3 regions of the Plantactinospora sp. WMMB782 genome follow, and region 2 is predicted to be linked to each of the others. Evidence: riboswitches for the same ligand, from Rfam matches in the RefSeq annotation. Region 2 holds a riboswitch; each other region holds the start of a gene.
The links. A riboswitch is a leader RNA that binds a small molecule or an ion and turns the genes downstream of it on or off. The one in region 2 is predicted to bind cyclic di-AMP.

Region 1 (7,863 bases), 1.8 Mb from region 2:
GCCGGGCGGCGAAGCCGGCCCGGTCGTCAGGGTCACCGACGGTGAAGGCCGCCATCCGGACCGAGTCCGGGTCACGCGACTGCGCGAACAGCGCGTCGAGATCGGCGTCCCGCACCGGCCGCAGCGCCACTGTCCCCATGTCAGCCCCCTCCGGTCGTCGTCGGTGCGAAACCTAACAGCGCCCACCGACACCGGCCGTCTCCCGGTCGGCACCACTGGCCCGGAAGGACCGCCGAGCACGAGCCGAGGGACCGGAACGACAGACTGCTCCGCCGAGACCGACAGCCGATGCCGAGGTCGAGGTCGAGGTCGAGGTCGAGGTCGAGGTCGAGGTCGAGGTCGAGGTCGAGGTCGAGGTCGAGGTCGAGGTCGACGGCAGGTTGCGGCTGCCCAGGTCGACGGCGGGTTGCGGCGGGCAACCATGATCGCAGGAGACGGTACCGGCGACGACGCCCACGGAGGCATGGATGGTGCTCACCGCCCAGCCAAGGCTGCGTCCCCTGACGCCCGCCGTGGCCGCCCGGTTGGCCACGGTCCGGGCCGGTGTCCAGGAGGGACGGCTGCGCCGGCACGTGGAGCGGTTGGACGCGCCACGCGGTCGCTACCACGCGGCGCCGGAGATGAGCCGGGCCGAGTCGTACGTGGCCGGAGAGCTTGAGCGGGCCGGCTGGCGGGTCCGCCGGCAGGAGTTCACCGGGCCGGGCGGCTCGGCCTCCGGGGTCAACCTGCTCGCCGATCCGCCGGCCGAGGATCCCGTCGACCCGCGCCGGCCGACGGTACTGGTCGGCGCGCACCTGGACACCGTGCCGGGCAGTCCGGGCGCCGACGACAACGCCTCCGGGGTGGCCTGCCTGCTGGAACTCGCCCGGATACTGCCGGAGTTCGGGCTGGCCCGACCCGTCCGGCTGGCCGTCTTCGACCAGGAGGAGACCGGACTGCACGGCTCCCGGGCCCTGGCCGGCGAGCTGGGTACGCTCGGTCGCCCCGCCGCCGTGGTGGTCTTCGAGTGCATCGGGTTCTACTCGGCGCTGCCCGGCTCCCAGGTGCTGCCGTCCGGTGCCGGGCTGCTCTATCCCGGGCAGCGCCGCCGGATCCGGCAGCGTGGCTGGCGTGGCGACTGGACGCTTGTGGCGTACCGGCAGTCGGCGGGGCGGCTGGCCCGGCTCTTCGGCGAGTGCCTGACCCACCTGGCCGGTCCCGGTACGGCGCTGCTGGCCCGGGACGCACTCGACCTCCGCCTCGCCGGCCCGCTGCTGCGCCGGTACGTGCCGGCCACCGAGCACTTCGCCCGCAGCGACCACCAGCCGTTCTGGGACGTCGGCGTGCCCGCGATCCAGGTCACCGACACCGCCGACTTCCGTAACCCGCACTACCACCAGCCCGGCGACACCCCGGAGACCCTGGACTACCACCGGATCGCCGACATCGCCGCCGCCACCGCCGTGAGCCTGGCCCACCTCGGAATCAGGTGACCGGGCCAGGCCGGGCCGTGGGCCGGTGGCTCGGGCTGAACCCGGCTCCCGACGGCACGGTCCCGACCACGAGGTCCGGACGGCACGAGCGGCAGGCGCGGGCTCACGCTCAACAGCACCAGCATGGTGATCCCGGCGAAGGCGATCAGGCCGGACGGTGTGCCGCCCGGTGAGTCGAGCGGCCACGGTACGAACGTGACGTGCGCGACGAGCAACACTAAGCCGGCAACCGCCGCCCGGCGGTGGGTCCGGCACCCGCGCGGCGCTGGACGACCCGCCCTACGACGGTTGTCCGTGCTCGGCGTGCGATCCGTGGTCGCCGACCTGGGCGTCGAACCAGGCGTGCAGGGCGCGCAGCAGCCCTGGCTCAGCCGTCCGGTAGTCCAGCCGTGCCCCGGCGGGCAGTTCGGAATAGTCGATCCGGATCTGGCCGGCGCCGGCCCGCAACTCCGCCAGTCCGGGCATCTGCGCACCGTGGATCCGGGCCGGGTCGGTGAAGTCGCCTCGGCGGAACCGCTCGGCTTCCGCCCGTAGGTGTTCGCGGACGAGATCCACCTGTCGCTGCTGCACCGGCTCGTCCGCCGTGACCGTCTGGTGGCCGCCGTCGGCGGTCGGCGTGAAGCGGTGGGTGGTGCGGTCCAGGTCGAACGGCATGACCTCGCGACCGCGTTCGGCGACCTCCGCCTGCCGTCGGGTGTCGGCGGGACCGGCCTCGTCCCGCCTCGCGTCGAGGACGACGAGCAGGGCGGCGGTCACGGCGACAGTGCCGAGTCCAGCGGTGAGCAGGAGTCGGCGGCGACTCCGCCGGTACGACGGCTCGGGCCGGACCTCGTCCCTGGGCGTCGGGCTGGCAGTCGTCGTGCTGTCAGTGGTCATCGGCGGCCTCCGCCAGTCGTCGCACGGCGGCCAGGATCGCCGGCCGTTCGTCGGGTGGGATCCGGTCGAGCAGCGCGGCGAACCGGGCCTCCCGGGCTGTGGCGAGCCGCTCGGCCGCACGGCGGCCCTGCCCGGTTAGGGTGAGCCAGACGCCCCGGCCGTCGCCGGCCGCATCCGCTCGTTCCACCCAACCACGGCCGGTGAGCTGGCCGACCAGCCGGCTGACCGTGCTCTTCTCCAGCCGCAGCCGGCGGGCCAACTCGACCTGGCGCAGTCCGCCCTCCCGGTCGATCTCGGCGAGGGCGTGCGCCTCGGAGACGGACATCGCCTGACCGCACGGGGTCTGCTCGGGCCGGTGCAGCCCGAACGCCCGGACGAACTGGCTGACGGCGTCCCGCATCTCGCGCGCCTCGTCGGCACTCATGGTTGTACGCTACAACCTATTCGGTGCAAGATACAACCAGTCGAAGACCATCAGTTCGCCGTCACCGGTGCCCTGTCACCCCGTCGAGGCGGACGACCCGCCACTGTGGTCGACGGCTGCCCGGAGCAGGATGGCGGTCTCCTCGTCGAAGGCGACCAGCCGGATCGACTCGACCGCCGACGGCGTGCAGCGGAGCGTCCGCACCGCCGTCTCGGCCGCCCGGTCGGCGGGAAACCCGTAGACCCCGGTGGCGATGGCCGGGAAGGCGACGCTGCGCGCGCCCACCTCGTCGGCGACGGCGAGGCAGCGGCGGTAGCAGGAGGCCAGCACCTCGGCCTCGTCGTGCCCGCCGCCTTCCCAGACCGGACCGACGGTGTGGATGACGTACCGGACGGGCGGGTCGAGGTCGAACGCGGGCGTCGCCACCGCCTCGCCGGGCGGGCAGGGGGCGATCGCCGCACCCGCCTCGGCCAGCCGGGGCCCGGCCGCCCGGTGGATGGCACCGTCCACACCGCCACCACCGAGCAGTGACTCGTTGGCTGCGGTGACGATCGCGTCCACGTGCTGCCGGGTGATGTCGCCCCGGACGACCTCGATGACTGCCATCGGCCGATGATGCCAGCCCGCCGGCCGGCCCGCCGCGAAACGCGACCGGCACGCCGCCCCAACGCGACCGCCCCGCCACCTGTCGGGCAGGGGCGGGGCGGTCGGTTGTCGGGCCGAGGCTAGAGCATCGAGACGTGTACGTGGTCGGTGTGGTCGCTGGGACCGCTGTAGGACCTCCAGCCCTCGCCCGGGAACCAGATCTCCTTGTACCAGATCACGTAGAGGATGCCGAGCCGGTCGGCGTTGCGGATCAGGAACGCGGCCAGGTCGTTGCCGTACTTCATCTGGTCGTCGTTGGCGGCCCGGCTGAACCCGGAGTTGCGCAGCGACCAGTCGCAGGCCCGACCCTTCGGGTGCTCGAACGGCCCACCGGGCCGGAAACAGCCGACGAACCGCTTGAAGCCCGCCCGGCGCACCTCGTTGTACATGTGCAGCGTCCGGGCCGTGATGCAGCCACCGGTGGTCGGGTCGTCCTTGTTGCAGGGCAGTCCCGGGAAACCGTCCGCCATCCCCGGCCCCGGCCGGGCTACCGGCGAGGTGGCCGACACCAGACCCTTGTCCGGCCGCGAGTTGCCGCCCACCAGGGCGAGCGCCTTCTTCGCGTCCGACTGCTCCTTCTTGATGATCTTCTCTTGGGCGGCCTGCTTGGCGACCTCGTCGTCGATCGCCTTCTTGGCCGCGCCGACCTCGTCCTTCGCCTGGTTGAGCGCCCGGAGCTTGCTGTTGTTGAACAGGTTCAGCTCGTTGAGCGCCGACATCCGCTGCATGAAGCCCCCGTCGGAGCCCTCGCTCGAGTTGTTGGACAGCAGCATCGAGATGGCACTGAGCTTGCCGCTGCGGTAGGACTCGGCCGCGATCTCGCTCGCCTCCGGCGCGAGCGCCGCCAGCTTCGCCTCGGCCTGCTTCAGCTCGTTGCCGAGCGCCTGCTGTCGCCGCTGCGACTTGACGCGCTCGGCCTTCGCCTCCGCGAGCCGCTTGCCGGCGCTGGCGAGCACGTCCCCGAGCAGCGGCGAGTCGGCTTCCTCCTGTGGGGCCGGCTTCGGCGCGGCTGACGCCTCGGACGGAACCGCGACCAGAGCTGCGGCGGTGAGCAGTGCCAGGGCAGTCGCCAGCCTTCGGCGTAGGGGTGCCCTCACATGTATCCCTTCCGTCGGCCGCCGACCGGGTTAGCTGACGGGTTCGGGATGGAAGTGGTCCCTACCGCTCTCGCGGATTCACCCCAGGGGAACGTGGGTCCCCGGCTCGCCGTGTGGCGATTAGGCGGCGATCAGCGCCGGCACCACACGGTATCCGGCTATGAACGGCAGACAGCATACCCGGTTTCACTTCCGGAATGGCAATACCCGTTCGCGGCCAAAAGCGTTGCCAGGCAACGACTATCAGTAATCACGGCCCGTCGTACGCATCGAAGGGCATGCTTTGCCCGCCATTATCCACCAACTGCTGTCGGCTATTCACCATCCGCACTGCCAACGTCCTGACGTGCGGAAACATGTCCAGGTTGGTCAGTGGGTGATTCTTCGACCACCGACCGCGCCACGGCCTTGTGCCGAAGAGCACACCGGCGACCGTACCGACCGGGAGCACACCGGCCGTCACCACGCCCCCGTGCCGGGACAGCCCGGAGCCGCGGACTCCGGGTCCGGTACGGCGTGTCGACCTCCCCGGATGCGCTCAGGTCCACCCCGTCACCGTCGGCCGCCGGGCTGGCTGTGGTCCGCCAGGTCGGTCTCGACCGGCAACGGCACGCCGCCGGCCGCCCGGACGTCCTCGGCCGCACCCCGCGGGCCGGCACCGCCGCGCGCCGGCAGGGCGATCCGCGCTCGGTCACGGCCGCCACCGCGCGCTCCCGGGGCCGGACCACCCGTCCGGGTGAGGATGAAGGCGGGCCGCGCGGGTAACCGCGGTCGTGAGGGTGCGGCGGGTTCCGCGATGGTGCGGCGGGTGGAGGAACGAGTGCGCGGACGCGCGGTACCGGCGACGACGACCGTCGGTGCCGCGCTGGCCGCCCAGGTGGTGCCGGCCCTGACGGTACTGCCGGGGATACGGCTGCGGTTCTTCCCCCGGCTGAGCGGACGCGGCTCTCCGGAGCACGTCGCGCTCACCTTCGACGACGGTCCCGATCCGGCTTCCACCCCGCTCTTCGTCGAGACGCTCGCCGCACACCGGACCCGCGCCACGTTCTTCCTGCTCGGGTCGATGCTGGCCCGCGCACCCGAACTCGGCCTGGACCTCGCCGCCGCCGGGCACGAGGTGGCGGTGCACGGTTGGGCCCACCAGAACCTGCTGCTACGCGGCCCGCACGCCACCTACCGGGACCTGGCCCGGACCCGCGAGTTGATCGGCGCGGTGACCGGTCGGGTGCCCCGGTTCTTCCGACCGCCGTACGGGGTACTCAGCGCCGCCGCGCTGGTGGCCGCCCGGCGACTGGACCTGACGCCGGTGCTCTGGACCTGTTGGGGGCGGGACTGGACCCGGACGGCCACCCGCGCCTCGGTACTCGACACGCTTCGCGACGGGCTGGCCGGCGGCGGCACCGTGCTGCTGCACGACTCGGACTGCACCTCCGCACCGGGCGCCTGGCGGGCGAGTCTGGCCGCCCTGCCGTACCTGTTGGAGGAGTGCCTGCGTCGAGGCTGGCAGGTCGGTCCGCTCGGCGAACACGGCTGACGACATCGTCAGGGCCCGACCGACCCGGATGCACCGACCCGGGATGCTCACCGGGCCAGGCCCAGCCGGCTGGGCCCACCCGGCTCAGCCCAGCCGGCTCAGCTAACCCGGTCGGTCAACTCGCCCGGTACCGCCTGGGCGCGCCCGCCGGGTACGGCCCGCGGTGCCGGGGTGGGAGTGCCGGTCACCGGATGCGTCCCGGACCGGGGGTGCCGGACCCGGGTCACCACGCCGAGGTGTGCCCGCCGGGCGGCCTGGAGCGCGCTGAACAGCCCGTACGCCCCGCGACCCACCAGCCGGTGCTTCAGCCCGGCCGTCCCGCCGGGTGGTTGGTAGCCGGCCGGCGGCAGGTGTGCCCGGTACCGGGTGACGATCTCGGCGAAGAACTCCCGGCGGCGCTCCGGCGGCACCCGCCGGGGGTGACCGAGCACCTGCAACAGGTGCCAGATCATCCGCTGGAAGATCAGGTGACGCAGTTCGGCCGAGATCGCCGGCTCGGCGTCGAGTCGGGCCAGCACCCGGTCCCAGTGCACGAAGACCTCGAAGTGCCGATCGCTGGGCGTCGCGGTGATCGCCCCTTCGGGGCGCTGCCGGTAGGCGTAACAGCACCTGTCCAGCAGGGTGATCCGCTCGGCGGCGAACATCAGCGGGAAGCTGAACGAGACGTCCTCGTACCAGCCGGGGTCGAAGGTCAGGCCCAGGTCGAGCAGGAACCGGCGGCGGATCACCTTGTTGCAGGTGATGTGCAGCACCGACAGCAGGGCCGGCCGCTCGCGCAGGGTGAACGCCTCCGGCACCGGCCTGCCGGCACCGACCTGGGCGAGTCCCAGGTGCCGCGTCCCGCCGTTCGGGTAATGCCTGGTGTAAGCGGTGACCAGCAGGTCCGGCCGGGTTCGGGTCAACCGCTCGGCGACGGCGCCGAGACTGCCCCCGGGCAGCCAGTCGTCGCCGTCGACGAACCAGACGTACTCGCCGGTGGCCCGGGACAGGCCGGCGTTGCGGGCCGGCCCGAGACCCTGGTTGTGGTCGAGGGTGACCACCAGCAGCCGGGGGTCGCGGGCGGCGTACCGGGCCAGGATCGCGGCGGAGCCGTCGGTGGATCCGTCGTCCACCGCCACCACCTCGAGGTCCCGGAAGGACGGGTCGAGAATCGAGTCCAGGCATTCGGCCAGGTACTCCCGCACCTGGTAGACCGGGACGATCACGCTGAGCATGGTCACCGTGGGCAACCTCCAGTGGAGGGCGGAGACCGAATCGTAGCGCGGGGTAATCGTCCGGTGAGCGTTCAGTAACTACCGAGTGACCAAATTGTGATTTGTCGCTTTGGCGGAATCCGCCGGCTCAGAGCCCCGCCACCCAGTTCCACAGGTCGACCACCCACTCGGTCTGGCGCAGGTACGCCACCCCGACCCCGGTGAGGAAGATCCCGGTGACCAGATGCGCGCCCCGGGCGCTACGGCGGATCCGGCCGAGCTGGCGCTCCCAGATCACCCGGCCGACCAGCCGGGCCAGCGCGAAGAGGCCGACCGCGACGAGGAGGGTCAGCACGAAGGTGACCACCGGACTGGTCAGGTCACCCCGGGCCGAGATCGCCCAGATCCCCCAGCAGACGAAGGCGAAGAGGCCGCCCAGCATGCTCCAGTGCCGGCCGATGCGCAGCTGCCGCCAGTGGTAACCCGGAGGAAGCTGCTGCCGCTCCGGCTCCGCCATCGGCCAGCCGGTCCCGGTCGGCTCGTGCGGCGCCGTCTCCGGCCCGGTACGCGATCGCGGCACCCCGACCTGCGCCACACCCCGCCGGAAGCCCTCGGGCCCCGG
Region 2 (7,863 bases):
TCCAGTCGCCCTGCCGGCCGGCGAGCGCGTACGTCTGCCCCGCCGACGCCCGCGCCCCGTGGTCGGAGATGTGCATCGTGTCCGGGGTGCCGTCCGGGCGCAGCCCGAGGTCGTTCACCAGCGGCGCGTCGGCGGCCGGTGCGGTGCGCAGGATCACCGACGACGACCCGCGCGCCGGGCACGGCACCCCGGCCGCCGTGCAGCCGGTGAACGCCGGCCGGTTGGCGGCGAAGTCCGGGTCGATTGTGACAAGTCCGGCGGCCGCTGCGCCGATGCCCCGGAACGGTGCCCTGAGCAGGTCGAAGTAGTGCGACCAGTCCCAGTACGGCCCGGGGTCCCAGTGCATGCCGCGCACGTTCGCCGGCAGGATGCCGGGGACGTTGTCGTGCCCGATGACGTGGTCGCGGTCCAGCGGGATGTCGTAGCGGTCGGCGAGGTAGCGGACCAGCTTGGCCGAGGTCCGGTACATCGCCTCGGTGTACCAGGTGCCCTGTGCGGCGAAGCCCTCGTGTTCCAGGCCGATCGCCTTGGCGTTGACGTACCAGTTGCCGGCGTGCCAGGCCACGTCCCTGCCCTTGACGTGCTGCGCGATGTGCCCGTCGGCGGAGCGGAGCGTGTAGTGCCAGCTCACGTAGGTCGGATCCTGGACCAGCCGCAGCGTGGTGTCGTAGCTGCCCTCGGTGTCGTGGATGACGATGTACTCGATCTTCTGCCGGGCGGGCCGGTCGGAGAGGTCGTGGTTGCCGTAGTCGCCCTCCCCGAACGCCTGGTAGGGCGCGGGGATCCACTCGCAGGAGATGTCGCGCGGGCACTCCAGCCCGTCCGGGCGGGGCCGGCCGGGCAGGCCGAGCCGGTCCAGCCAGTGCCGCTGCGGGACGATCCCGGGATGGCCGGGGAGGGTGATCCGGTGCCCGTCGTCGGTGGTCCGGCTGGCGCCCTCGGCGACGGTCCGGTACACCTCGTCGGCGAAGGCGGCGGCGGCGTCCGCGCGGTCGCTGCCGGCGTACCGGGCCACCGCGCCGTACCAGGCCGCCGGGTCGCTGGCCCGCCCCGTCGGCCCGGCCAGCGATTTCTGGTACGCCGCCAGCAGTGCCGCCCCGCCCCGGATGTTCGCCGCCGGTTCGGCGCGGAGTGCCCGCTCGTCGACGCCGGTCAGCGTGGCGGCGGCGTCCAGGGTCTGCCCGCCGGACGGTGCCGCCGCGCCGCTGCGGTCGTTGTTCCGGTCGCTGGACGGGGCGGCGGGTGGGTGTGCCGGTCGGCCGGGCCGGGCCGGGTCGCCGCGCCGGTCCTCGCCGTGTTCCGGGTGTTCCGGACCGGCGGCCAGCCCGGCGACGTCGGTGAGGTGCATCGGGCCGTATCCGCCGCTGGTGCTCGGGGTGCCGGCGTTGGTGTCCCAGCGGGATTCCAGATAGGAGACGCCCAACAGCACGCTCTCGGGTACGCCGAACTCGGCCGCCGCGGCGGCGTACTCGGACTGCCGGGTCTCGGCGGACTCGGCCTGCCGGGTCTCGGCCGGTGGCGGCGCGGCGGGCGCGGGGCTGGCCGGCAGCAGTGCGGCGGCGCCGAGCAGGGCGGTCCCGATCGCGATTCTCCTGCTCAGCGGGGTTGTCGTGGGAAGCATCGGACCTCCAGGGGCCGGGGGTGGGCCTGCCGATCACCTTCCACCCGGGACACGGCCGTGGTCAATACCTGCCGAATAAGCTCGTCGCTATGTAGAAATCTTTCACCTATACCGAGCGTGTCCGGCTCGGTTCTCGCGGGTCGACTCGGACGACGGTCGGCTCGCACCGTCCGCGACCGCTCCGACACACAACGAATCGACTCAGATCGCGGGGTTGCGTTTGGATAACACCCTTCTCTAAGGTTGGGGACCGTCGAGCCGACGGCAGGCCGCCTAGCCGGGCGGCGACGTCTCGACACCGCCGAATCGTCACACAGAGCGAACCGGGGACCCGAGCATCCTGGGGTGAATCCGCGCCTTCTGCGGTAGGGCGACACTCTTTCCGCCCGAACCCGTCAGCTAACCCGGTAGGCGGGCTACGGAAGAAGGAGTACGGACCCCGGTGGCTTCCCCTGCCCCGCCGCGGTCGCCCTCCCTCCCGTCGGCAGCCGCCGACGCCGGGAACGCGAAACCGCGCCCTCGACGGTCCATTCTCGTCATCGCCCTCACCGCACTCGCCAGCGCCGCCGTGCTGTTCACCGGCACGACGCCGGCGCTGGCCGAGCCGTCGGTGGCCGAGATCGAGCAGCAGATCGACACCGCTTGGCGCAAGCTGGAGCCGGTCGTCGAGAAGCACAACGCCACCCGGCAGGACCTCGCGGCGAAGAAGAAGCAGGTCGCCGCCCTGCAGAAGAAGATCGCCCCGCTTCAGTCGCAGATCGACGCCGCGATGAACAGGGTGAGCGACTTCGCCGTGCAGGCGTACAAGGGTGACAAGGCCTCGGCGGTCAACGCCCTGCTCACCTCGAAGTCGCCGACCGCGCTCGTCGGCCAGCTCTCGGTGCTCGACCAGTTCGCTCGCCAGCAGCAGCGCGAGGTGCAGGAGGTCGTCGACCTCAAGGAGAAGTACGCCGCCCAGAAGGCTCCGCTGGACCGGCTGGTCACCCAGCTGACCAAGACCGAGGCGGAACTGGCGGCGAAGAAGAAGGAGATCGACGCCGAGGTCGAGCGGCTGCAGAAGCTGCGGATCCAGGCGTACGGGAACGGCTCCGCCGGCCCGCTGCGGCCCGCGCCCTGCCCGGCCACCTACCCCGGTGGCCCGTCCGGCCAGGCGGTCAAGTTCGCGTGCGCCCAGATCGGCAAGCCGTACAAGTGGGGTGCCGAAGGCCCCGGCTCGTACGACTGCTCCGGTCTGACCCTGGCCGCCTGGGCCAAGGGCGGCGTCTCGCTGCCGCACAACGCCCGCGCCCAGCGCGGACAGACGAAGCGGATCAGCCGTTCCGAGCTGCGCCCCGGTGATCTGGTCTTCTACTACGCCGACCTCAGTCACGTCGGCATGTTCGTCGGCAACGGTTGGATCGTGCACGCCTCCCGGGCCGGCGAGCCGGTGAAGATGAAGCGGATGGACGACGGCGAGATCCACAGCTTCGGCAGACCGGGCTGAGATCTCCGGGTCGACGGTCTCCGGGCCGACCGAGTCAACGCAGAACCCCCGTCGCAGGTGCGGCGGGGGTTCTGCCGTTCGGACGACGGGGGGCGCCTTGCCTCAGCGGGTGGGCCAGGTGCGCCAGTTCTGCCAGGAACGGCTCGGCGTCGGGCCGCGCTGCCCCTGGTAGCGCGAGCCGTAGACGGCCGACCCGTACGGGTGGGCGGACGGCGACGAGAGCCGGAAGATGCAGAGCTGCCCGATCTTCATCCCGGGCCAGAGCCGGATCGGCAGGTTGGCCACATTCGACAGCTCCAGCGTGACGTGGCCGGAGAAACCGGGGTCGATGAAGCCGGCGGTGGAGTGGGTGAGCAGGCCGAGCCGGCCCAGGCTCGACTTGCCCTCCAGCCGGCCGGCGAGCTGGTCGCCGAGGGAGATCACCTCCAGCGTGGAGGCGAGCACGAACTCACCCGGGTGCAGCACGAACGGCTGGCCGTCCGGCACGTCGACGAGCGAGGTCAGGTCGTCCTGCTGGACCGCCGGGTCGATGTGCGTGTAGAGGTGGTTGTTGAAGACCCGGAAGAGCCGGTCCAGGCGTACGTCGATGCTCGACGGCTGCACCAGCGCGGGCTCGAACGGCTCCAACGCGAGGGTGCCCGCCTTGATCTCGATCACTAGGTCGTGGTCGGAGAGCAGCACCGGATCACCTTAGCGAGTGGCGCGACGGTGACCGGCCGCGACCTCGCCGATGGGTGGGACCGGGGTAGGTGATCGAACAGGTGTTCGATAGAATGTGGGCATGGCATCCTGGTCCGAATTCGCCTCTGACGAGCCACGACTCGCCGACGCGATCCGCGTCCTCATCCAGCAGTACGGTCCGGGTCTCGGCTACCTGGCGACCGTGCGCGCCGACGGTGGGCCGCGGGTGCACCCGGTGTCCCCGGTCATCACCGACGAGGGACTCTTCTGTTTCGTCGTCGACTCTCCGAAGCGGCGCGACCTCGAACGCGACGGCCGCTACGCACTGCACTCGTTCCCGCCCGAGGACAGCGACGACGAGGCGTACGTCGCTGGTCGGGCCCGGCCGGTGACCGACCAGGCCCGGGTGGACCAGCTCGCCGGCAACCTGCGGGCGGCTCCACAGGTCGACTGGCGGCTCTTCGAGTTCACCGTCGACGTCGCGATGGTGGCCCGGCACGGCAGCAACGGCGCCACCCCGCTCGCGGCCGGAGACCGGTCCGAGCGACCGGCCGTGCAGGTCTGGCTCGACCCGGCCGGCGCCGCACCGGGCACCCCGGTCGGCGCCACCACCGGGTCGAGGCGGCGCGGCCGGCGCCGGGCGGTGGAAGAGCAGCCCGTCCCGGCGCCCTGACCTGCCGTCAGCCACGCCTACGGCTCGCGGAACGCCTTCCACGCCTTGAGCATCCGGAACGTCTGGCCGTACGTGAACTCGTACATGCAGGCGTCGACCGAATAGTCCATGAAGTTGTGGATCGGGTCGGCGCCCGGCTTCGCCGTGCAGGTGTCCCGCCGTTCCGGGCAGCCGAAGGCCGGCTCCGCCTCGGCAGGCGTGTCCAAGACCTGATCGCCCTGCCCGCCACAGCCCTCCTGGAAGGTGTGGTAGAGATTCAGCCAGTGCCCGACCTCGTGCGTGGCCGTGTCACCGGCGTTGTACGGCGCCGCCGTCCCACCCGGCAGTGACTCGGCGAGCACCACCACCCCGTCGTACGGATCGAGCTTGCGCTCCGGGAAGGTGGCCCAGCCGAGCAGCTTCTCCGTCAGCAGCCCGGTGTAGATGTTCAGCGTGTCCTTGCCGCCGACCCGCAGCGCCCGCTTCATCTGGGTCTCCGTCGGGCTCTCCGGCGCGATCGGATACCAGGCGGGTCTGGTCACCCGATTCACCTTCTTCAACCGGAAGCGGAAGGGTGTCCAGGCCCCGCCGGTACGCCCGCCGAACGACTCGTTCAGCACCCTGACCTGGGCCTGGATCAGGGAGAGCGGGACGTCCCCGGCAGCCCGGGTCCGCCGCTCACTGATCACGTGGAACACCACGTCGATGGTGATCGTCAGTTTCTTCGGTACGCCGAACGGCGCCACCCCGACCCGTTGCGCGTACGCCGCGTCGAGGGCGCGGTCCCGCTCGGCCGCCTCGGCCGGAGTCAGCTCGTTGGGCTCGACCGCGTACGGCGCTCCAGGCCTGGCCCTGGCGTTCGGGTCGACGCCGTGCGGGATCCCTGTGTGCGGGCGCCCTTTTGCGGTCTCGGTGCAGGCCGCTACGCCGGATTCCCTGGCCGGGTCCGGAGGTGCCGCCGCCACCGGACCGGATCCGAGCAGCAGGACGAGAAGCACGCTCGTCATGCCGGTCGAACGCGACGACCAGCGCAGTCCACGGAACGCCATTGCCACACCCTTGCCTTCGGAGAGTGGTTCTGTGATGACACAGAGCCATAGTTGCAGGTGGGGCGGACGTTACCGGGCTCGGTCTCTGTTGCAAACGAAGTGGCGCGGCGTGGTTCGCTACCTGTTCGAGCAGGTGGCGATGGGGGTCGGGGTGGGACCCGGGGGTAGGTGAGTGCATGATCGGACCCGACCGGGTACAGTGGGGTCCGCTCGCGGGTGTAGTTCAATGGCAGAACATCAGCTTCCCAAGCTGACAGTGCGGGTTCGATTCCCGTCACCCGCTCCAACAACGAAGGCCCTGGTCAGGACATCAGTCCCAGCCAGGGCCTTCGATATTCAGGATCCATACTCACGTCGTGCGCCATGAGCACCGGTACACCTGGGCGTCGGCCCTGTCGTCGTCCGTGCTAGCGACGACCGACCGTGAATGCTGCTACATACTCTTGTTCTGCAAACGTCATGCGCCACTCGTAGCGACCCGGCGCGAGGGGAAGGGATGGGACGTTGAAAGCGAAAGAAGCATCAAGCATTGTGCCAGGGGCCAACCCGGGTGGTCGCCCGACCTCGACGCCGGCCTCGGTTGCAATGGAGGCTTCACCGTCTGCTGTAGGGACCTTGACTGGCCGCCCATCCGAGTCCAGTAGCTGTAGCTTGAGGGGGAGGCGCTGGTTTGCCCGATCCCATGGGATCTTGATCAGGACTGCAACGGCATGGGGCGCGGTGGGGGAGGACGTAACGGACCAACCTGCCCCCAGCATGTGGACTTTGCCAGACTCAGCCTGCGCAGCGTCGCAGAGGATGAGCTGCGCTTCGACGGGTGAAGCCATCAGTGGGCGGGTAACTCTCGCGTCGACTTGTTGGTCAGGTTGCTGATGATCTGCTCCACCCGTCCCGGTAGCTTCAGGTACGAGGTGTTTGACCAGGTCGGCCGCCCTGTGACGCCCTTCTCGCCCCGGTTGAACGCCTCTATGATCTTGTCTACCGGCTCGTCAGCCTCATAGAACTCGTCGTTGCTGGCCATGGGGTCATCATCCCTTCTCCTGGTGTGGCTGGCTAGCTATCAACAAAGTAAGCGCTGCCTAGGTTCCAAACGTCCCCAATCGGGTCATCGGATGGATATAGGACAACCAGGGCGCGTCTTCCTCGAAGCTCGACCTGGATGATCGCTCGCTCCCCACGATGTTCATCGATGTCCCAGCTGTACGTCAACCCGGCAACGCAGACCACGGCGTCCCGTACCTCGTCGCAGGTCAGTTGATGTTTGGCCGCAATCTTCTCCGCGGTTCGCCAGCTGATGTTGAGCACTGCCACCCAGACGGCACGCCGAGCCATCGTCACCACCGTGAATCTCGCGAGAGGCTTAGGGTAGATATCTCAGTGTTCTGGCCGCTACTGGCTGTTGGGTGGATAGGTCGGGCCGATACTCGCCTTTGATGGCCCGCATGACTATTGATACAGGTCGACCGAGCTGAGGAGGCTGCGCTGTAACGGCAGCCGAGGGAACCCCATGGATAAGATCAACTGGTATCCGCAAAGTGACGCCAGCACCGATGGCTATCGACTTCCACGCCTCGCGCGTGAGGTCGACCAAGCGCTCATGTCGACGGCGTGCCATTAACGTGCCATTGGGCCAGGACAGCGGAGGCCGTCCGGGGCCGCTAGATGATCGCCGTGACCAGGGCGCCAGTTGGTCAGGCGGCCTACCTTCGACACTTCCCAAGCTGACAGTGCGGGTTCGATTCCCGTCACCCGCTCCAACCGAGAGGCCCTGGTCAGGACGTCAGTCCCAGCCAGGGCCTTGGTTCTTCAAGGGCGGCGAACATGCTGCGTGCAACGTGTGGCCGACCAGGATGCTGGCTGTCCTTCGGACCGTCGGCACTTCGCGCCCGACCCATCTTGCCCATCGGATGTGGCCCTGCCCCTGGTCCGCTCTGGCGAGTACGGCAAATCTATTTGCGGGGGTACGCGGCCTGTAGCACCTCTCGAACGAGATCACTCGGGCGGCGGTTCGTCAGCTCTGCCACCTTCTGGATCATCTGGAAAGTCTGGTCATCGACTCGCACACTGAGTCTGTGCGAGGCCCCGCCTTCTTTCGAGAGGGATGGTCGGCCGACCCGTCGAGGAGTGAGCTTGCTGACGTCGTATCCTGCCTCCGCTTCGGCCGTGAGGTCGGCCTCTACCTGCGGGGTAAGGGTGACCCCGCTCTTGGTCTGCCGTCTGGCGGTCCGGGTGACCTTGCGCGCGTCCCGGGACGTCGGAGAATCCGTCTCGGGCTTGGTTGCTCGCTTACCCCGAACTGCTCGGCCCTGCACCCTCGTCTCCTCGGGCTTGCTGCGGGTCGCGCTACTCTTTGTCACCTTCGTAGTCATACGCGCCA
Region 3 (7,863 bases), 2.1 Mb from region 2:
GCCGGGGCAGCAGGTCGAGAGCGACCCGGGCCGCTGTCGCCCAGTTCCGCCGCTCGTCCCGGTCCGGCCGGGGTACGGCCACCGCCGCACCGCCACTTCCGGTGCTCGCCTCGTGCACGGCGAGTACGTCGAGCGAGACGGCCATCCCGTGACAGCCGTTCGCGGCGGCGGTGAAGGCCGCGCCGACCGTGCCGGAGTGCAGCACCGCGCGACCCGCGTTGGCGCCCCGGTTGATCCCGGAGAGCACCAGCGACGGTGCCGGCCCGAACGCCCCGTGCAGGGCGATCAGCGTGATCAGCGCCGGTGAGCCGGCCACCCCGTACGCCGGTGTGCCGGGCAGTTCCTCGAGCGGGTGCTCCTCGACCACCACCCGGCCGTCCCGCTCGACAGCGCTCATCGCGGCGCTCGCCCCGCTGGCCTCCTCGCTCGGGGCGGCCACCACCACGTCCAGTCCCCGCTCCACCGCCGTACGCGCCAGCCAGCGCAGCCCCGGGGCGGCGATGCCGTCGTCGTTGGTGACAAGCACCCGGATCGTCATGGCTTCGTGGTCCGATGCGCCAGCTCGTCCGGGGTCAACCGGTCCTGCCGGTCCACCCGCATCGGTGCCAGCTTCACCCGGTCGACCAGGCCGGCTATCGCGTCCGGCCGTCCGGTGCCGAGCCCGTGCCGGGTGACGTTCAGGGCACCCGCCGCCGCGCCGGTCCGGATCGCGAGCCGGATGTCGCCGCCCTGGGCCAGCACGGCCGCCACTCCGGCGGTCATCGAGTCACCGGCGCCCCGGTGGTCGGCGACCTCCAGCCGGGGCATGTCGAGTTCGACGATCTCGCCGTCGACCAGGACCAGCGCCGGCAGTTCGGCCCGGCTGACCACCACCGTCTCGGCGCCCCGGGCGTGCAGGGCCTGGATCACCCGGACCAGTTCGGCCTCGCCGTCGTCGTCGGCCAGGCCGTCCCGGAGCAGCTCCTCGTGGCTGACCTTGAGCACCGACACGCCACTTTCCAGCACGGCCGCCAGGTGCGCGCCGGAGAGGTCGGCGACGACCCGGCTGCCGTTGTGGCCGAGGTCGGCGGCGAGCCGGCGGTAGATCTCCGGTGCGACCAGGGACGGGTGTCCGGGGCCGCTGAGGATGCTGACCTCGGCGCCGAGTCCTTCGCTGAGCGTGAGGTTGTAGAGCTCGTCCAACTCGTGCCGGGCGAGCGGATGACCCGGCACCGAGGCGATCTCGTGCCGCTTGCCGTCCCGCCGGTCGTGCACGTAACCGCCGCTGCTGGACTCCCGGTGGATCACCCGAAGGTCCACGCCCTCGCTGGCCAGCAGGGGTTCGAGTACCTGCCCGATCTCGCCGCCGAGGCCGGCGCAGAGCACCACCGGCACGCCCAGGCAGTTGATCATCCGGGCCTGCCACACCCCCTGGCCGCCGGGGTGCAGGTGGATCTCGGTCTCCTCGGCCGGCTGGTCGACGGTGACCGTCAACTGCGGGTCGGGGGCAAAGACCATGACATGTCCGCTCACGCCCGTTAGATACCCACTTAGCCGCTATTCATGCAGCTGGCCGGCTTGCCGCCAGGTTTCCTAGACTCGGTTGGTGCCGCGCACCGGCTCATTTCGCTATCGGGTGCACGCACGCTGCGAACCGGCCGACGCGCTGCGGCTGCTCGGCGACGTGCGACGGCAGGGCGAGCTGCACCCGTTCGTCGTGCGGGTCCGCCCCCGACCCGCCGGGCCGGGGGCACTGCGCAGCGACCTGGTCACCGACCGGCTGCGCTGGGGGCCGCTCCGGTTCCGGACCACCTACCGGGCCGACCTGCTCCGGCTCGCTGCCGACGAACTGGAGTTGGTGGCCCGGCAGTGGCCGCGTACCACCCTGCACAACCGGACCCGGGTGACCGGGGAGCCGGACGGGCTGCTCCGGGTCGACGTCGAGATCACCCTGTCGGCGCCCGCGCCGCTGTTCCGGTACGCGTTCCGGCAGGCTCGGGCCGCGCACCTGGAACTGGCGAATCGGCTGCCGGCCGCGTTGGCCGCCGCCGGCCAGCAGCCCTGACCGCCCGCCCGTTCCCGGCGGCGCCCGCCGTCCGGCGGGTCCGACCCCACGGCTTGTAGGTGGAGAGCACCGTGGCGACGACCAGCAGCGTGCAGGAGACGATCGGCGCGGCCAGCAGCCCCTGCCGGGCGTCCGCCGGGGTCGCCGCGCCGAGCTCGGCGGCCCGCAGGTTCGGCAGCAGGGCGAAGAGCACCGCCCCGACCATCACGGTGGTGATCACCAGTTTGACCAGGACCCAGCGGTGCCTGACCAGGCCCCAGGGGGTGAGCAGCGCACTGGCGAGGCCGACCAGCCAGGCGAGCACGCTCAACGGTACGAAGACGGCCTGCCCGACCAGCGCCGCCGCCGGATAGACCAGGTCGGGATCGGCGCCGCGTGCTCCGGCCACACCGAGGGTCAGCAGCACCACGTCGATTCCCAGCCAGCCGACCGCGGTGACCACGTGCAGGGTGAGCAGGGCTTTTCGCCAGGGCGGTGAAAGCTTCATACCGGTGATGCTGCCGGCGGAAGCCCGGCGTGACGTCGTGCGGCTGTGGGCGCTGCGGGTACGCAGCTCGACGTACGTTCCGCGCAGCGCCAGCTCCCGGTCCAGATCGCGGTGCCCTGCCGTGATCAGGGAGCGTTCGGCCTGCCGGAGCCGGCCGGACACTCCCTGATCACGGAAGAACCCGCTCCGGTGTTTGCTCGCATCGATGGTTGTCTTTAAGCTTGGTCGGCCGCCGTCACGGGGCGACCGGGTACGGGCTGGCCGGGGCGTCGTGGTGGTCGGGTGACCAGGGGAGCCGGTCACGGCAGCACAACGAGGCCGGTACGCGTCGGGCGTACCGCGTCGCTCGTCGTCGTAACCGCACTGCCGGCACGCGCCAGCCACGGCGACGGCGCCGGCAGTCGTCCGAGAGGAACTCCCATGCGGATCTCCGCACCGTACCGTCGCGTCTCGCTGGCCCTGGCCGCGATGACCGCGATCGCCGCGAGCAGCGTCGCCGTGCTCGGCACCGGCCTGGCGCCGGCCGCCCAGGCCGCAGCCGGCTGCCGGGTCGACTACCAGGCCAACCAGTGGACGGGTGGCTTCACCGCCGCGGTCAAGGTGACCGCCGGGGACGTCGCGGTCAACGGCTGGACCGTGACCTGGACCTACGGTGGCGACCAGCGGATCACCAACGGCTGGAACGCCCAGGTCACCCAGTCGGGGGCGACCGTGACCGCCCGGAACGTGGCCTGGAACGGGTCGCTGCCGGCCGGCGGCTCGACCGAGTTCGGCGTGCAGGGCACGTATTCGGCCAGCTCGGCGGCACCGACCGGGTTCACCCTGAACGGCGAGCCGTGCAACGGCGCCGAGCCGACAACCCCGCCGAGCACCGCGCCGCCGACCAGCCAACCGCCGACCACCCCGCCGACGAGCGCCCCGCCGACGCTCACCCCGCCGCCGACCACGCCGCCGAACACCCCGCCGCCGAGCGGCTGCGGCACGGCGGTGCTCTGCGACGGCTTCGAGAACCAGACCGGCGCCACGCCGTCGGGCGACTGGGCGGTCAGCTACCCGGACTGCTCGGGCAGCGGCACCGCCAGCATCGACACCTCGGTCGCGCACCAGGGCACCCGCTCGGTACGCGTCAACGGCGCGGTCGGCTACTGCAACCACGTCTTCGTCGGCTCCACCCGCGACCTGAGCGGGGTCGGCGCGGTGCGCTACGCCCGGCTCTGGGTACGGCACACCACCGCGCTGCCGACCTCGCACGTGACCTTCCTGGCCATGCGCGACGCCGCCGACGGCAACCGTGACCTGCGGATGGGCGGGCAGAACGGCGCGTTGCAGTGGAACCGCGCCTCGGACGACGCCACCCTGCCGGAGCAGAGCCCGAACGGCGTGGCGCTCAGCATGCCGCTGCCGGTCAACCAGTGGTCCTGCCTGGAGTTCATGGTCGACGGCACGCAGGGCCGGCTCTCCACCTGGGTCAACGGGACCGCGGTGACCGGGCTGACCGCCGACGGCACGCCCACGCACGACGTCGACGGGCAGTGGTACAACCGGGCCAACTGGCGGCCGAACCTCACCGACCTGCGGCTGGGCTGGGAGAGCTACGGCGAGGGCGCCGACACGCTCTGGTTCGACGACGTGGCGCTCGGTTCGAGCCGGATCGGCTGCTGACCGGGGTACCCGAGCGGGTTACCCGGCCGGCGGTCGCGGCCTGACCGGAAAGCGGACCGCCGGCACTGCCCAGGGGTGGCGGGCGGTGCCGGCGGTCCGCGACAGGTTACGCGACCGATCCTCAGTTCATCGAGAGGTGTACGTGGTTGGTGTGGTCGCTCGACGGGTCCCCGTTGCCCCCGTTGTACGTCTTCCAGCCACTGCTCGGCAGCCAGATCTGCTTGAACCAGATCACGTACAGCACGCCGAGCCGGTTGGCGTTGCGCACGTAGTACGCCGCCAGGTTGTTGCCGTACGTCCGGTCGCCACCGGTCGCCACTCCGCCGAACCCGTTCTTCTGGGCGGCGAAGTCGCAGGCCTGGCCCTTCGGGTGCTCGCCGCTGCCACCGCTGCGGAAGCAGGAGACGAACCGGGTGAAGCCGGCCGCCTGGGCCTGCTTGAGCGCGTGCAGGGTGCGCGGGGTGATGCAGCCGCTGGTGGTCGGGTCGTCGAGACTGCACGACTCGTCCGGGAAGGAGCCGTCGGGGTTGCGGGGTGCCGGCCGGGCGGAACCGCCGCCGCTGCCGCTGATCCCCGAGCCCGCGCCGCCGCTGTTGTTCGCCGCCGCGAGCGCCCGTTCGGCCTGCTTCTTGCGGGTCTCCATCACCTCGACCTGCTTGCGCTGCTCGCCGATCTCCTTGTCGAGCGCGGCCTTGGCCTGGGTTTCCTTGTCCAGGCTCTCCTGCAACCCGCGCAGTTCCCGGCTCTCGTTCGCCGAGATCGTGTCGAGTGCGGCGGCCCGGTCCACCAGGCTGGTCGGCGAGCCGCTGTTGAGCAGCGCGGAGACCTGCCCGAGCCGGCCGGTCCGGTACGCCATGTTGCCCATCTCGGCGACCCGTTCGCTCCGGGTCGCCACCTCGGCGCGCAGCGCGGCAAGCTGCTGGTTCAGTTCCTTCTGCCGCTTGACGGAGTTGTCCAACTTGTTCTTGGCGTTCAGATAGCCCTTGCTGGCGGCCTGAAGCTGCTCGCGCAGGCTGTCGGTGCCTCCGTCGATGTCGTCGCCGCCGGGAGCCGCGGCCAGCGCCCCGGGGGTCGCGTACTCCGGTGCCGCGGCGGCGGGTGCGCCGCCGAGCGCCGCGAGGACCATGCCCAGGGTGAGCGCCGCGGTGGTCGCGAGCTTCCGGGACGGTCCCGAGGCGTTCCGCGCGGACGCCGGAGCGTGTCGGGTGGGTGCCAGGAACGGCATATGACAGTGTCCTTCCGTCAGCCGCCGACCGGGTTAGCTGACGGGTTCGGGACGGAAGATCCCTACCGCTGGCGCGGATGCACCCCTGGTACGTGGTTCCCCGGCTCGCCGCGTGGCGATTAGGCGACGGCCCCCGCAGGCGCCGGAGGGCGCCGCCCGGCGGAGACCGGAGCCGAGCCTACCGGCAGTTGCCGCCCGGGGATACGTGGAGTTGTCAGAGCCGAATTCACGTTCCTCCTGCTTCGGGCGGATGTATCCGGACAAATATCGCCGGTACCGGCCGGAAACTTAAGATGCCGCTAACTATCGGTGAGTTCTGATGGTGACTGTGCGAGTCGCGGGAGCGCTGACCATCCCCGTCGGTGGGTTCGGACGCAGGCTGTCACTCGTTGCCGAGGGCTGCGACGAGGGGTGCCCGGGCGGCCCGGCGGGCGGGCAGCAGGCTGGCCAGTACCGCCGCCGGGGCGGCCAGGGCGGCGCAGAGCGCGGGCTGCCTGCCCGACGGGTGCCGCCGGCAACCCGTGCCCGTATCGGCAATGAGTCCTGACGGATAGGCGGGAAGAGCGCAATGACGGAAGGCTGTCACGTTCGTTGTGTGGGAGCCCGGGCTGAAATGCCCCGGGCGACCCGGCGACCGTGGGGTGGTGGGCGGAGTGGATAGCCAGTCGCACACCCCGCGCCACCACCCACTGTGGGTGTTGCAGCTACATCAGCTTGCCGGACGGATCTCGAGGCGAGTGCATGTCCTCTTCAACAGCGCATCGGTCGCTGGGCCGAACGGCAGGGTTAGGCCGACGCAGTAAATGGTGCCGTGGTAATCCCCGGATGAGAGCCATTGGACGGGAGTCGCGGGATTGTTGCCCAGGTTGAAGCTACCGACGGTGCCGCCGAAGCACCGTGTCGGACGTGATGTGTAGGTCAGCCAGATTTGACGCGGCAGCTGACTGGCATTACACGCCCGCTCGTCGATGAGTGGTTCGACGGTTTGCGCAGAGGCGACCGTCTCAGGGGCAGGAGAAGCCTGCGCAGGGGGACTGAATGCGATTGTGGCAAGGAGCGCCGCCACCATGGCCAGTGTGACCGTTACCCGTTTCGGCATTTTGTTCCTCCCTAGTTGCGGATCACGACACGTACCGCCGCCCCAGCGCTCCGAAGTGTCTGGAGACTCCGGACCTTCTTGGGTCGCCTGCGGCCGGAATGGACGCTTGTCCTGGTCGAACCAATCAGCCCCACCATGCGTTGACGTACAAGTCGTACAAGGACGGCGCCACGTAGTAGCACTGGTACTCCTCCCACTCCAGGCCGCCGCCATAGCCCTTCTCACCCCTGCTTATGCAGCTCGCAAGGTCCGTGTAGGAGGCGTAGTAGTCCCAGACCGGCCTCAGCGACTCGCTGGAAGGCGACCCGGTGTGGCTTCGGTCGACGCCGGTCGACGCCGACGCATGAGCGGCGCTACCGGTCATGGCGGTCACGGTAAGCCCTGCGACCATCAGCAGCGCGGCGAGCGCTCCCCTTGTACGCACGTCTTTCTCCTTCTCTTGTCGACTGCGGTCACCGATGCCGTGGCAGGCGGTGTCCACGATGGATACGGTCACGGCGGTACGGGTGCTGCTGGCAACGGCTCAGTACTGGTACACCCACAGTTCGGCTGTGATGCCAGTGGCATTGCGACACTCGGCGTAAAAGCCTGGCCTCGCATTCCACGTTCGGGCGTGCTCGTAGCACTGGGCCTCGGAATAGGTGCCCAGTTTCCGCCATCCTGCCGGGGTCAGGACCCGTTCGCCGGCCGACGACTGCCCGGAGACCTCGGAAGCGCTTGCGGTCATCGAGGCGCCGCCAATCGCGAGCACTGCCGAGCCGACGATCGCTGCCGCCATCAGGGTACGTCTGATCTTCATACACGTGGCTCCTTTTCTTGATTGCCTGTCCGCGAGGACTGCCGACAGCCGGTCAGGAAACTGGCTGAATCCGCCCACCATCAGGGGGACAACCCTCGGACGCTCAGCCTCGACCAGTAGCCAGCCAAGCAGTCAGCGGTTTCATTCCGGCTTCATGATGGCTTCTGCAACTCCTGACGAGAGGATGGTGGAGTGTCAGGGCTCCGGCGAAGTCGTTAGGTGATGCCGAATTAGTGCCAGTGGGCGGGTGCTGTCGCGGGCGTGGTGTCGGTTGGCGGCGGCGATGTTGGTGGTGCCGGCGGTCTGTAGTGCGCTGATGGCGGCGTTGCGTAGGGCGGCCATGACACCGTCCGGTGCCGGCGCGGATCTGGCTGCGGTCTTCGTCGTCGGTGACGTCGCGAACCCACGACCGACAACCAGGTGCCGAGCAACCAGGCACCAGGGCCGGCTGCGGCCGGCGTCAGAATGTCGAAAGCCCCCGGCCCCGGGCCCCGGGGCTCGTCATCTCAGTGGCCGCCAGCGGGACGGTCCCCACCCGCTCCGGCAA

Region 1: linked by a shared signal. The riboswitch ahead of ACN28A_RS05820 (coiled-coil domain-containing protein) and the one ahead of ACN28A_RS14250 (NlpC/P60 family protein) in region 2 are both predicted to bind cyclic di-AMP.
Region 3: linked by a shared signal. The riboswitch ahead of ACN28A_RS04340 (coiled-coil domain-containing protein) and the one ahead of ACN28A_RS14250 (NlpC/P60 family protein) in region 2 are both predicted to bind cyclic di-AMP.

What each region holds. Positions count from the first base shown of each region.
Region 1 is NZ_JBMHMC010000007.1:863,112-870,974, forward strand. It holds gene ACN28A_RS05795 (GNAT family N-acetyltransferase) at 1-139, opposite strand, end outside; gene ACN28A_RS05800 (M20/M25/M40 family metallo-hydrolase) at 468-1,472, shown strand; gene ACN28A_RS05805 (hypothetical protein) at 1,752-2,348, opposite strand; gene ACN28A_RS05810 (MarR family winged helix-turn-helix transcriptional regulator) at 2,338-2,772, opposite strand; gene ACN28A_RS05815 (O-acetyl-ADP-ribose deacetylase) at 2,848-3,378, opposite strand; gene ACN28A_RS05820 (coiled-coil domain-containing protein) at 3,498-4,514, opposite strand; cyclic di-AMP (ydaO/yuaA leader) riboswitch at 4,518-4,651, opposite strand; gene ACN28A_RS05825 (polysaccharide deacetylase family protein) at 5,335-6,048, shown strand; gene ACN28A_RS05830 (glycosyltransferase family 2 protein) at 6,147-7,262, opposite strand; gene ACN28A_RS05835 (hypothetical protein) at 7,390-7,863, opposite strand, start outside.
Region 2 is NZ_JBMHMC010000007.1:2,672,812-2,680,674, forward strand. It holds gene ACN28A_RS14245 (N-acetylmuramoyl-L-alanine amidase) at 1-1,621, opposite strand, end outside; cyclic di-AMP (ydaO/yuaA leader) riboswitch at 1,911-2,051, shown strand; gene ACN28A_RS14250 (NlpC/P60 family protein) at 2,064-3,104, shown strand; gene dcd (dCTP deaminase) at 3,207-3,785, opposite strand; gene ACN28A_RS14260 (pyridoxamine 5'-phosphate oxidase family protein) at 3,886-4,458, shown strand; gene ACN28A_RS14265 (zinc metalloprotease) at 4,476-5,486, opposite strand; tRNA gene ACN28A_RS14270 (tRNA-Gly) at 5,699-5,772, shown strand; gene ACN28A_RS14275 (DUF6941 family protein) at 5,894-6,313, opposite strand; gene ACN28A_RS14280 (hypothetical protein) at 6,313-6,507, opposite strand; gene ACN28A_RS14285 (hypothetical protein) at 7,852-7,863, opposite strand, start outside.
Region 3 is NZ_JBMHMC010000007.1:543,725-551,587, reverse strand. It holds gene surE (5'/3'-nucleotidase SurE) at 1-538, opposite strand, end outside; gene ACN28A_RS04360 (1-phosphofructokinase family hexose kinase) at 535-1,497, opposite strand; gene ACN28A_RS04355 (SRPBCC family protein) at 1,586-2,044, shown strand; gene ACN28A_RS04350 (hypothetical protein) at 1,926-2,693, opposite strand; gene ACN28A_RS04345 (cellulose-binding domain-containing protein) at 2,952-4,193, shown strand; gene ACN28A_RS04340 (coiled-coil domain-containing protein) at 4,315-5,418, opposite strand; cyclic di-AMP (ydaO/yuaA leader) riboswitch at 5,426-5,554, opposite strand; gene ACN28A_RS04335 (hypothetical protein) at 5,801-6,004, opposite strand; gene ACN28A_RS04330 (hypothetical protein) at 6,128-6,517, opposite strand; gene ACN28A_RS04325 (hypothetical protein) at 6,642-7,013, opposite strand; gene ACN28A_RS04320 (hypothetical protein) at 7,041-7,316, opposite strand.